Regions from separate parts of the Paenibacillus sp. GCM10027629 genome, predicted to be linked through region 1. Evidence: riboswitches for the same ligand, from Rfam matches in the RefSeq annotation. Region 1 holds a riboswitch; each other region holds the start of a gene.
What was found. Region 1 has a riboswitch for cyclic di-AMP ahead of ACFQZR_RS16270 (3D domain-containing protein). Riboswitches for the same ligand answer to the same signal wherever they lie in the genome.

Region 1 (4,248 bases):
TATACAGGGTTTTGGCCTCCTTATACTATGACTTGCCATGCTAGCAGAAGCTGTGACAATGTTCACATTTGAGCTTGATTCCTTTGGTAACATTCGCATAATTCACCATTGAAAAGGACATAACAAGGAGACGGATTCCGAATGTGCATATCAGAGTATGAAGGGAGGGGATTCGCTTGCGTTCGTGTTGTATATTGTTCCTAGTCCTGCTGGTTCTCTGTGGCGGTTGTTCAAATTCTTCAAATTCCTCACCGCTACCCAAGGCGCTAGAGACATCCCCTGTTACACTTCATTCCAAGGGAACGGATCATAAGCCTGAACCAGGTACGACAAGACAAACGGTCTCACATCGCAAGAAATCCGAGCGTGCCAAGTCTAGACGACAATCTCGTGCTGAAGAAAGCTATCGAGCATTATCCGCTTTGCGCCATAAGTACCCTACGATTTTCAAGAATAGCGGAGCTTCCAATGCCAGGCGCGTATCCCTAACTTTCGATGACGTGCCTGATGAATTCACAGGTAAAGTGCTAGATGTGTTAAAAGAATATAACGTGAAAGCGACATTTTTCGTAATGGGTTACCGAGCAGAAAAACATCCTGATATCATAAGACGTATGGTTCGAGAAGGACATCTCGTTGGCAACCATACCTACAATCATCCTCTGCTCACGAAATTGTCCATGGTCAAATTCAAACAGCAAATTTTGCGGACGGACGCCATACTGCATCGAATTATCGGGTATCACCCTAAGTTCATTCGCCCCCCTTATGGGGAGATCAATGAGCAGCAAGTAAGGTGGGCTGGGAGCCAAGGGTATATCATTGTCAATTGGAATGTTGATTCGCAGGATTGGCGAGGTCTTAGCGCTCAAAGGGTCATGAGCAATATCTTAACGACAACCCGGCCGGGTTCGATCATTTTGCAGCATGCTGGAGGGAATGTTGGGGGCGTCTTGAATGGAACGTTGGAAGCTCTGCCTCGCGTGATTGAACGATTAAAAAATAAGCGTTATCAATTCGTCACACTCACCGATATGTTTCATGTGCGTAAGAACAATGCATAACGCGATGAACGCAGAAACGCTTCCTGCATCCTTGTTCAAGGATGGGAAGCGTTTTTCGCATTTAGGATAATACAAATACTTTTACATTTTGAATGCCGAATTTACTTGCACTCGATTGCGTTGTATCTACGAAGATATCAATGCGATTCCCTCTTATGCTGCCACCAATGTCATTGGCTCTACCGACGAACCCACCGGCTGGCAGACCATTGAATGAGTAACCTGTCACGAATACCTTTGTTCCTAGCGGAATCATTTTAGGATCAACAGCAATGGTACCATGCGTTAATTGATTACCGAAATAATCTAATCCTGCCCACGATCCATTCTCACTTGCAGCTGCTGTATAGGCTGTCGCTTTCACATTCAAGGACTTCTTGTAGCTTGTAGGCTCTCCAGAGATTTGGACCACATTATCAGACGATGCAGACACTGCTGCTTCCTTTTTCTTTGGCTCTGGTTTCTCTTCTTTAATCACTGTAGGCTCCGATGCAGATTTTGCAGTCACCTTCGAATCTGCCACAGGCGGTGCTGAGGCAACCTCAGCTTTTGTTTCTTTGGCTCCAGGAAATTCAATCTTTAATCCTTGATAGATATTGAGTGGATCGACGTTCGGATTCGCCTTCATGAGATCATTCATATCGATGCTGTTCGTCTTTGCGATTTTGAAGAACGTATCTCCGTCTTTCGCGTAATAAGGCGCTGCTGCAACAACAGTAATCGATTGAACAGCTAAGAATGCAGTAAACAACGTAATGGACAATTTCTTCAGATTAAAAATTTTCATAATTCCTCCTTTTCATACGCCTACGAGGTTAGTTGTCGGGTTTGGGTTGAGGATACAACCCTACGCTCATGGCGCTTCACCCCTAGCTGAATCGATTCTTGTGGATTTTGGTATTATCCATTCAGCTGTGAATCATCCCCCGCACTTCAACAAGCGAAGTTTCGGCTCAATCAATATATCACAATTTTGTAACCAGTGCGCAAGCAAATTTTAACAAATCGCGCAACCACGCGGTGTATCAGCATTTTTCATGATTAATTTTTTGATACAATTACAGCAAAAAGACCTATTCTTCGAGTTTTGAGGCTCGAATCGAATAGGTCTTCCAATGATAAAACGACTTTTATTTAACCAAAGAAGGTATTGTATAACAGATATGCATTCAATACAATGATGACGATAGTTACGAACCATGCCGTCCATTTGATCCAAGACTTATTTACAAACTCACCCATTTTAGCAGGATCGCTTGTAAATTTCACGAGTGGTACGACTGCAAAGGACAGCTGGAGCGAGAGAATCACTTGACTCAGGATGAGCAAATCACTAACACCCTTCTCACCATACATTACCGTTACGATAACCGCTGGAATAATAGCGATCATCCGCGTAATTAAGCGGCGCAGCCATGGTTTGAGTCGAATATTCAGGAAACCTTCCATGACGATCTGTCCTGCTAACGTTCCTGTTAACGTCGAGTTCTGGCCCGATGCTAGTAGAGCGACCCCAAAAACGATACTGCCTAGTGTTGTGCCGAGTAGTGGTGTCAACATATGATAGGCATCTCCGATATCCGCAATGCTCGTCATACCCGCTTCATGGAAGGTGGCAGATGCAATGATCAAAATCGATGCATTGATGAATAACGCGAATAATAGGGCGATGGATGAATCCCAAGTCGAGTATTTAATCGCTTGACGTTTCCCTGCCGAGTTCTCGTCGTAGCCCCGGGTCTGTACAATGGATGAGTGCAGATACAAATTATGAGGCATGACGGTGGCCCCTAGAATTCCGATGCCAATATACAACATCGTTGGGTTCGTAATGATCTCAGCACTAGGAATGAATCCACGTGCAATTCCACCAAGATCCGGTCTGGATAAGAAATATTCAACCACAAAACAGCCGCCAATCGTTACGATCAATAAAATGACTAATATCTCGATATATCGAAACCCTTTGTTCTGAAGGAGCAGAACGATGAGGACATCCACTGCGGTAATTAATACGCCATATACAAGTGGAATCCCGAATAACAAATTTAACGCTATCGCTGCCCCGATGACTTCGGCCAAATCACAAGCGGCTATCGCCAGCTCACACAGCACCCACAATACGAAATTCACTGGTTTCGTATAATGATCTCGGCAAGCTTGCGCAAGATCACGCCCCGTTACGATCCCTAGTTTGCCAGCAAGTGCCTGCAGTAACATCGCCATCAAGTTGGAAATGAAGATAACGGACAGTAGCGTATAGCCGAACATCGAACCTCCGGCAATACTCGTCGCCCAGTTCCCCGGATCCATGTAACCTACGGCAACAAGATAACCTGGGCCCGCAAATGCTAAAAACTTCTTGAGCCATGAACCTGTCTTAGGAATTTTCATGGACCGATAAACTTCAGGTAAAGAATGCTGATCCCGTTCTTGTCGCCATGCTTTCTTCGCAAAAGCTGGTTCACTCAATGGTTTCATTTCTACATTGTTCTCCATAACAATCACTCCTATCTTACTGGTGGTACTTTCCTCATACCTGTCTATGTCAATTGTGTATTGGACAAAATATTTTTCCTTAGTGCAACTTTTAGGGTAAAAATAAAAGCCACTTCAATGCATCTTATTCAGAGGAATCATAAATGTTCTACTAATTAAATTGTACTAGGGAAACTTTTTTTGTCAATACCTAAATTTCGGTACCTCACCAACAATTTATCACAATACCCGTGTCACTGGGTTCTCATGCAAAAATCCCCCGTCCTTGCTTGGACGGAGGATTGTAAGAACGACTCGATTAGAGTACTTTGCTAAGAAATTCTTGCGTACGCGGATGCTTCGGATGACTGAATACCGTCTGCGGATCGCCTTCCTCGACAATATTCCCGCCATCCATGAACACGATTCGATCACCGACTTCGCGGGCAAATCCCATCTCATGCGTGACGATCACCATCGTCATCCCTTGTGCTGCGAGGGACTTCATGACATCCAGCACTTCCCCGACCATTTCTGGATCAAGCGCTGATGTCGGCTCATCGAACAACATCACATGCGGCTGCATAGCAAGCGCACGAGCGATCGCAATACGCTGCTTCTGCCCACCGGATAATTGCGAAGGATAAGCATTCTTCTTATCTTCGAGACCAACTTGGCGAAGTAAATCGAGCGCAATTTGCTCCGC
Region 2 (4,248 bases), on a different contig from region 1:
CGTCATCCTACCACCTCAGATTTCCAGCGTGTCGTCGAACAAGTAACGAAGAAGGATTGGACCGATTTCTTCAATCAATATGTCTATAAAGGGTTCATGACGGACTATGCTGTAGAGAGTATTACCGCCAAGAAGGTAGAAAATAACGGAACATCCGCGTATGAATCCAAAGTCATTCTTCGTAAAAAAGGCGGTGATTATCCGCAGGTTCCTGTCGTATTCATGTTCAAAGACGGCACTTCCGTCAAGCGAACCTGGGACGGCGCATCAGCAACGATTCAATATACACTCACCCATAAGACACCGCTGGATTGGGTCATGATTGACCCGCAAGACACCATGGTGCTCGAGAATAAACGCATCAATAACTATATGAAGGCCCAAATTGATGAGGCCGTCAAAACACGAATCAATTTCAGCACAGCGAAACTGATCGAGAGTATCTTGAACGCACTCGGATGGTGAGGTGAACCCGGAATGAACTATATTAAAGAAAGTTTTAGCATCGTCAAACATCATTTTTATATCGTCATCATTCTATTCTTGTACCAGCTGATCTGGGGCTTCTTCCTCTATCGATTTATCGACGCCATCGTGGTCCCTATTCTGGAACACTACCCGGATCCCCACCCCACCGAGACGAGTATGCAGATGTTCCTGATTGAGAGTCAGTTCCAACTTATGAAAACGGACATCCTCGATTATTACCTCTGGATGCTCGCAGGGCTGTTCTTGATTCGCATGTTAATTACCCCATTCATCAACGCAGGACTCTATTATTCTATTCATCACCAAGACGATAAAGGACTCCTGTTCTTCAAAGGCATTAAATACGCTTGGAAGCCGGTCTGCTTGTTCTATTGGCTGGAGAACCTGCTGATCCTTGCTCCCGCGTACTGGGTAGTTCCATACTTCTATCAGGAATGGAAGCTCTACGATCTAGAGCACCTGGGGATATCCTTCCTCCCGATCATCTTCGGATGGATTGTATTCGCTTGGATCATTCACCAGTTGTTCTTATTTATGCAATTTGGACAGGTGAGCAAGGCCGGGGTATTCCAAGGGCTGCTTCTCTCCCTCAAAAATCTGCCGATGATCCTGGGGATCACCCTTCTATTACTTGCACTGCTGTTATTGATAAGCGGAATTTTCACAGCGGCCGCATGGATCTGGACAGGACTCCTTGCCATTATTCTTCATCAGACCTATCATCTCGTCCGCTCCATCGTCAAGGTATGGGGTATTGCAGCACAATATAAATTGTGGCAGAGCAAATGCTAATTCAACCCTACAAAGTGATGTTATTGCTTCGAAGCTGATTCAGGTACTTTGCGGGGGCCCCGAAAAAGAAATAAATCTAAGCGAGCGCCCTGGAAGCTCAGAATGCTGAAACTCGTCCAAATGTCATGAGAAGTAACAAATAAACCCGAATTTCGCCTAGCGAAGCTCGGGTTATTCGCTGTTTTTCGCAAAAAAAAGGGATAAAAACGTAAAAAGGGTTTGTCAAAGAGCAGACCGTCTGGTAGAATAACAATTAGTTAAGATTTTGTAATAAGTTTGTAATCAATTTTGTCATTATTGACACTTGTATCCGGTGCACCAAATCATTGAAGCCGAGTTCCTGCGCACCAGGAAACGGGGGAACCATCTTTGGGTGAATTGATCTTGCAAGTAAGGGATCATAGGGAGCCTTCAACCGAACCCTTAGCTAACCTCGTAGGCGTTGGAAGGAGTTTTACCCTTTTGAAAAAGTTATTCAGCTCTACGATCGTGGCACTTGCATTAACAATGGCAGTCTCTGTTGGTAGCGCTTTCGCTGCTGATTCCAAACTTGACAAAGAAGTTAAGGATGTTCTTGGCACTCGCTATCTGAGCGGTGGCACATCGACAAGTGGATTTGATTGCTCTGGATTTACGATGTATATCTTCAAGCAATTCGACGTCAAACTTCCACACCAATCAGGATCCCAGTACAAGATGGGTAAGAAAGTTGCAAAATCTGATCTTGAATCCGGAGATCTCGTATTCTTCAATACAAACGGTAAAGGCATCTCGCATGTCGGCATCTACGTAGGTGAGAATAAATTTGCACATGCATCCAGCAAAAGAGGGATTACAATTTCTAGCTTAAGCGATTCGTATTATGTGAAACGTTATGTTGGTGCAACAAGAGTGACGAATTCGGACATTTTTGATGACACCAATGACAATGACGGGAATCAAGATCACGATGATGTAGAATAATAAGGAGGAGCCCGCGAAGTCCATCCATTGGACACATCGCGGGTTTCTTTTTAACCAAAGTCGTATTAATAAAAGTAAGAACCTCGATAGAGGTTTTTTCTCACCAATAACGTTTACATTTAATGTAATATATCTATATACTTTAAAGGGTGGACAAGCAGATTATTGGAATACCCTAGAGGAGGACTTTATCAATGCAAAAGATTAAAGTAGGTATTGTTGGTTACGGTAACTTGGGGAAAGGCGTAGAGAAAGCGATTCGCCAGAACCAAGACTTGGAGCTCGTAGCGGTATTCACGCGCAGACAGCCAGATCAAATCGCGACAGAAGGTATCAAATTCGAGCATATCTCTGCTGCAGAGCAATATAAAGGCATCATTGACGTGATGATTCTGTGCGGAGGTTCGGCGACAGATCTTCCAGAACAGACACCTGTCATCGCCAAAATGTTCAATACGATCGACAGCTTCGACACGCATGCGAAAATTCCCGAATTTTTCAACACGGTGGATACAGCTGCGAAAGAAGGCGGTAACCTCAGCGTTATTTCGACAGGCTGGGATCCGGGATTATTCTCCCTTAATCGACTTCTTGCTGAGTCTATCCTTCCCGAAGGCAAAGATTACACGTTCTGGGGCAAAGGCGTTAGCCAAGGCCACTCCGATGCGATCCGTCGCGTACCAGGCGTGAAAGCTGGCGTACAGTACACTGTACCGGTTCAAGAAGTCATCGACCGCATTCGTTCGGGTGAGACGCCTGAGCTTACTACACGTGAGAAGCATCTGCGTGAGTGCTATGTTGTCGCTGAAGAAGGTGCAAACCAAGACCAAATTCGTGAGACGATCGTAAATATGCCGAACTATTTCTCTGATTATGACACAACCGTGACATTCATCTCCGAGGAGCAGCTTCAGGCTGAGCACCAAGGCATGCCACATGGCGGATTCGTTATTCGCAGTGGTGTAACTGGTGAGAATACGAAGCAAATTATTGAGTTTGGACTCAAGCTTGAGAGCAACCCTGAGTTCACGGCAAGCGTACTTGTAGCTTACGCTAGAGCGGCTCATCGCCTTAGCCAAGAGGGTGCAACTGGCGCGAAAACAGTATTCGATATTCCACTTGGATATTTGTCTCCGAAATCGGCTGAAGAGCTTCGCCGCGAATTGTTATAGTCTATATATTTGCGCAAACCTGGTCATCTTAACGATGATCAGGTTTTTTGTTTTTTACGGAAGCGATTACATGTTTTATGTAATAGTAATGTAAACGTTTTTACCGTTTATCGCTTTAGTGCGATAGCGCTATTTAATCGCTTTGTAAAATAATTTCTATTGGAGAAATGACGTCATTTTGTATAGTATAAAATGCAAATCATCGTACACAAAGTGTAAATCAAAATTTAATAAAGGAGTGTTTGAACAGTGATCACGGCCATCCCAGAACAAAATCAAACGGCAGCAAAAGAATATGTACAATCGGTTTATGAATTGGTAATCAAACGCAACCCATACGAGAGCGAGTTCCACCAAGCGGTAAAAGAAATCCTCGATTCCCTCGTGCCTGTATTCGCAAAGCATCCGAAATACAAGGAGCATGGCATTCTTGAGCGCATCGTTGAGCCTGAGCGGATGGTATCGTTCCGTGTGCCTTGGGTGGATGACAACGGCAAAGTTCAAGTGAACCGCGGATTCCGCGTACAATTCAACAGCGCGATCGGACCTTACAAAGGCGGACTTCGCTTCCACCCTTCCGTTAACGCCAGCATCATCAAGTTCCTCGGATTCGAGCAAATCTTGAAGAACTCCCTGACTGGACAACCTATTGGCGGCGGTAAAGGCGGATCCGACTTCGATCCGAAGGGAAAATCCGACAACGAAATTATGCGCTTTACGCAAAGCTTCATGACCGAATTGTCGAAATATATCGGACCGGACGTTGACGTTCCTGCGGGAGACATCGGCGTTGGCGGAAGAGAAATCGGATATATGTTCGGACAATACAAGC
Region 3 (4,248 bases), on a different contig from region 1:
ATGACGTTCGCGAAGTGGCTCACTCCCAAAGGGACTTGGGTGCATAAGAGCGGCATTAAGCCGGATTTGGAAGTGAAGGAGCCGGATTATTATTTCGTCGCTCGGCTGTCGCAGAAGGAAGAACTGAAATACGATATGAATAATGAAGATGTGAAGAACCTGCAAGTGATGCTGGAGGGTCTTGCTTATCATCCGGGCCGTAAGGACGGTTATTTCGATCATAAGACTGAGCAGGCGGTGCGAGCGTTCCAGATGCAATCGGGCTTGCCGGAGACAGGTTATGTGGATGATGCGACAGCCCAGAAGCTCGAGGCTGGCATCAAGATACGTCTTCAAGATCCGAAGTACGATACACAATTGAACAAAGCGGTCGAAGTGCTCCGGAAGGAAATTCGTTAGTCCGCGTCGAATATGGAGAGAAGGCTTAGGATTTAGCCTTCTCTTTTTTGTGCCTTACTTACGAATGAATTGGGGGTTGAGGAATGGGAATTGTGATGGAGATTTTATGGAATATTGTTGAAGCGATCGTGCAAATGTTTTTACAGCCGTTTCTATATATAGCGATTATTCTGATTGTCTTCCAATATCGTCGTCAGGTGATGTTGGAACGTAAGCTGTTCTCTGTCAAAATGCACGCACTAGGGGATCAACTGATACGTACCTTACTTGGTGGATTACTTGCGGGGATTGGGATCTCACTCGTCTCGGCTTTCACAGGAATGACGCTGACGACGGAGGCAATCCTGCTCGTATGGTTCGTTGCACTGATTTTAATGCTATTCCGTGTCCGGTTCTTATGTCTTGCATATGCCGTGGGGGTACTTGGTGTGCTACAGTTTATTGCCGATCGGTTCCCGGATTGGGAGCTGACGGGGTTCACTGGATCGGTGCTTACGACGCTGCGATCACTCGACATACCGGCATTAGTGGCTTTGGTTGCATTGCTGCATTTGGCAGAAGCGATTCTGATTCGCTTGCAAGGGGCAAAGTTCGCGAGTCCGTTATTTGTGGAAGGGAAACGAGGGAAGCTCGTAGGGGGCTATCAAATGCAAAGTTATTGGCCTGTCCCCTTGTTTCTGATGATTCCGGCACAGACGGTTGGTTCGGTACTTCCTTGGACGCCATTCTTCGGTGGGGAAGCGTGGACGAATGGTTGGATGCTCATGGCGTTTCCTGTCGTGATCGGTTTCAGCGAATGGACACAATCCCGATTGCCGCAGGTGAAGGTCAAACAGAGCTCGTTCTGGTTAATGGTATATAGTATTGTTTTGCTAGGGCTCGCATTCGCTGCGGGGCTATGGAGTCCGCTCATGCTCGTCGCAGCCTTGTTCGCGATCGCTATGCATGAATGGATCTATTGGTACAGCACGAAGGAAGAGGCCGAGCGCAGCCCATTATATGTTCATGATGATCGAGGATTGCACGTCTTGGCGGTTATCCCAGGGACGCCTGCACAGGAGCTTGGGATTGAACCGGGCGAGATTGTACATAAAGTGAACGGGGTTGCAGTGCGTACGAAGGAAGAGCTGCACCAAGCGCTTCGCACCAACCCCGCATTTTGTAAGCTGGAAGTGATTAACCTCACTGGAGAGATTAAGTTCTTGCAGCGGGCGATATTCGCAGGGGAACACCATCAGCTCGGCGTTATTCTCGCCCCGGATCAGGATGCTTCTTATTATGTGGGCAAAGGGCCAGCTTCGATCTTCACGATCGTGCGGATGAAGCTAGCAGGCGTTCATTCGAGAATGAAGATGTAATAAGCTACAGCTAAGGTTGTTAGATCATTGATGTTATATGTAAATGTAGGATCGTTCGTACTGCATAAATCCAAGAGTGCCGATTCGATGAGCTGGATTTTAGCGGGATGCCATGAACCACCATAACGGACGAGATAGTCAATCGCTTGGATGGCACTCATACCTGCTAAATGATGGTACGTAGAGGCCCATTTCACCAAATCGGTCGGTGGAGAGGTAACGATTCGATACTCCCCCCAGCCGACGCGCACACCATTGGATAACTTGAGTATCAGTGTGGTGGCATGGTCAGGCTCCTCCAATTGGAAGATTTCGATTTGTCTCAGTTGGCTTGATAGTTGATTTTTCATCGAAACTGTGTGTGTTGCGTTCATGTTCATACGAAGCATCTCCTTAACGATATATATGATCGACAAAAAGAAGCCCACGAAATAGAGGATTCCTCTGTTCGTGGGCTTCTTGCGTACCGCTCGATTGGGCAATGAGCAGCACGAAGAGAACGCGCAATACGATGCGAGACCTCTCTCAATGGATCGCTTACGAGGTTAGCTGTCGGATTCGGGTCTGAGAGATGACCCTACGGCTTACAGCCGATTCACCCCAAGAAGCTAGATTAGCTTCATAGTTGGTTCCCCCGCTTCTCTCATCATGAGAATTCAGCGATTAATCAATTGGCTGTATCATACGCCTGTGTGAGATTTTTGTAAAATGGTGGGAATCACCGTATTTTGAAGTTTGAGAAGCTGTAGATTGAAGTAAGCGCTATATTCATAGGTTCTCGAAGGCTAGATTGTTTTACGATCCGTTTCTATCAATTTTGTCATAAAAATGCCATGTTTGATCGAATATTGTAAGAAATATAGGTTTTTTTTCACTGTACAGTTTTGGAAAGCTTTGGGATAATAAGGAGATTAGTATAATTGTTACATAGTGGAAGGGGAAAAAGAAATGAGAGCGAAGACGTGGAAAAAGTGGTTAGGCGTCACGCTAGTCGCGATGATGGTCGTGCTTGCAGGCTGTCAATCGATCGGCGGAGTGAATATTGTCAAAGTTGTTGAGAACAGTCTCAACGTGAAGTCTAGTGAATCCAGCCAAAACTTGTCTGTGGAGTTAATCCCTCGTAAAGACGGCGCATTAACAGCTGAGGACAAGAAGATTATTGATCTTGTAAATGGCTTTAAATTGGACATTGACCATGCGGTAGCACAAGATCCATCACATATGTCATTAGCAGGGAAGATTACATATGGCGGGAAGGCTGTACCATTCAAACTTGGCATGGAAGACACGAATGTAACCGTGTGGATTGAAGGGATTAAGAAACCGGTCGTTGTCTCTCTAGCCAATGAAGAGTTGGAAGGCGAGCTGGTTGCTGAAATCGAGAAATCGCAAGATGTGTTCCGCGGAGCTGTTCAGAAGCTAGGTGCATACCTCGTGAAGCAAGCGCCTGTACCGAACACCGTATCGGTATCTTCCGTAACATATACAGTATACGGGGAGAGCCTGAATCTGCAGAAGCTCCATATCGAGATTAATGGTGACGAAGTCATCGGTCTCGTGAAGACATTATTAACGAATATGGTCAAAGATGATGCGGGATTACGCGAGATTACAACCGCATTATACGATGCGTTCTATCCAATTGTTGAAAGTCAAATGGGAATTTACGCTGATCAAGGCGCAGAAGATAACTTCTTTTCTTCCATAGCGAAGGACAAGGAAGTTGGTTCATTGGTACTCTACAAGTTCGTGAAGAACGGAATTGATGAAATACTGAAGGATTTCGATGCGCACGCAGAAGAGCTTATGAAGCAAGATGAAGTGAAGCAAGTGCTTAGCAAAGAATCCGGCTTGAAGCTGGACCTCTACGTGGATAGCGAAAATCAAGTCCGTAAACAGAACTTAGAGCTTACGGTTGCTCTTCCAGATATCGAAGACATTCCGGTTCAGAAGGTTATTGTACGTGCTGCGGCTGAGTCGTGGAATATCAATAAAGCCGTGAAGCTGGATGCTATCGACACAACGAATGGTGTAGAGAAGCTGGATGGATATGCGCTTTCGGGCAAAGGCTTCTTGGCGAATTTCGATAAGAGCTCGGCTGCTTTCGGAATTCTGAAGAATGACCTAGGTCTTGGCAAAACCGACTTCTCCGTATTCGAAGAAGATAGCTATGGAAGTGATGACTACTATCCAGGCTGGTGGACACTCGACGGCGTTGGTATGGTGCCACTCAGCGTCATTGCAGATGGGTTTGAGGCAGAAGTGAAGTGGGATGCAGCTACGAAACAAATCGTTGTCTATGATGCACTGAACGATATTACCGTAGAGCTTAAGATCGGATCGACAACGGCTTATGTGAACGGTGAAGCGAAGACGATGTCTCAACCGGTATTGGTTGATGATTATGATGCATCGAACGTGCCACTGCGATTCATCGTCGAAGCGCTTGGTGGTCAATTGAAATGGAATCCGGATTACTACGAATTCTATG

Region 2: it holds a riboswitch for cyclic di-AMP, as region 1 does, so the genes downstream of both, ACFQZR_RS27585 (C40 family peptidase) here and ACFQZR_RS16270 (3D domain-containing protein) in region 1, are expected to answer to the same signal.
Region 3: it holds a riboswitch for cyclic di-AMP, as region 1 does, so the genes downstream of both, ACFQZR_RS00615 (hypothetical protein) here and ACFQZR_RS16270 (3D domain-containing protein) in region 1, are expected to answer to the same signal.

Annotation. Positions count from the first base shown of each region.
Region 1 is NZ_JBHTGZ010000009.1:1,473,972-1,478,219, forward strand. Features, by position in the region: gene ACFQZR_RS16265 (polysaccharide deacetylase family protein) at 177-1,064, shown strand; gene ACFQZR_RS16270 (3D domain-containing protein) at 1,126-1,851, opposite strand; cyclic di-AMP (ydaO/yuaA leader) riboswitch at 1,854-2,028, opposite strand; gene ACFQZR_RS16275 (Nramp family divalent metal transporter) at 2,199-3,563, opposite strand; gene ACFQZR_RS16280 (amino acid ABC transporter ATP-binding protein) at 3,862-4,248, opposite strand, start outside.
Region 2 is NZ_JBHTGZ010000020.1:42,805-47,052, reverse strand. Features, by position in the region: gene ACFQZR_RS27595 (M1 family metallopeptidase) at 1-465, shown strand, start outside; gene ACFQZR_RS27590 (carbamoyl transferase) at 478-1,281, shown strand; cyclic di-AMP (ydaO/yuaA leader) riboswitch at 1,602-1,738, shown strand; gene ACFQZR_RS27585 (C40 family peptidase) at 1,744-2,244, shown strand; gene ACFQZR_RS27580 (diaminopimelate dehydrogenase) at 2,439-3,416, shown strand; gene gdhA (NADP-specific glutamate dehydrogenase) at 3,669-4,248, shown strand, end outside.
Region 3 is NZ_JBHTGZ010000002.1:63,392-67,639, reverse strand. Features, by position in the region: gene ACFQZR_RS00625 (S41 family peptidase) at 1-399, shown strand, start outside; gene ACFQZR_RS00620 (PDZ domain-containing protein) at 483-1,757, shown strand; gene ACFQZR_RS00615 (hypothetical protein) at 1,736-2,137, opposite strand; cyclic di-AMP (ydaO/yuaA leader) riboswitch at 2,277-2,429, opposite strand; gene ACFQZR_RS00610 (copper amine oxidase N-terminal domain-containing protein) at 2,706-4,248, shown strand, end outside.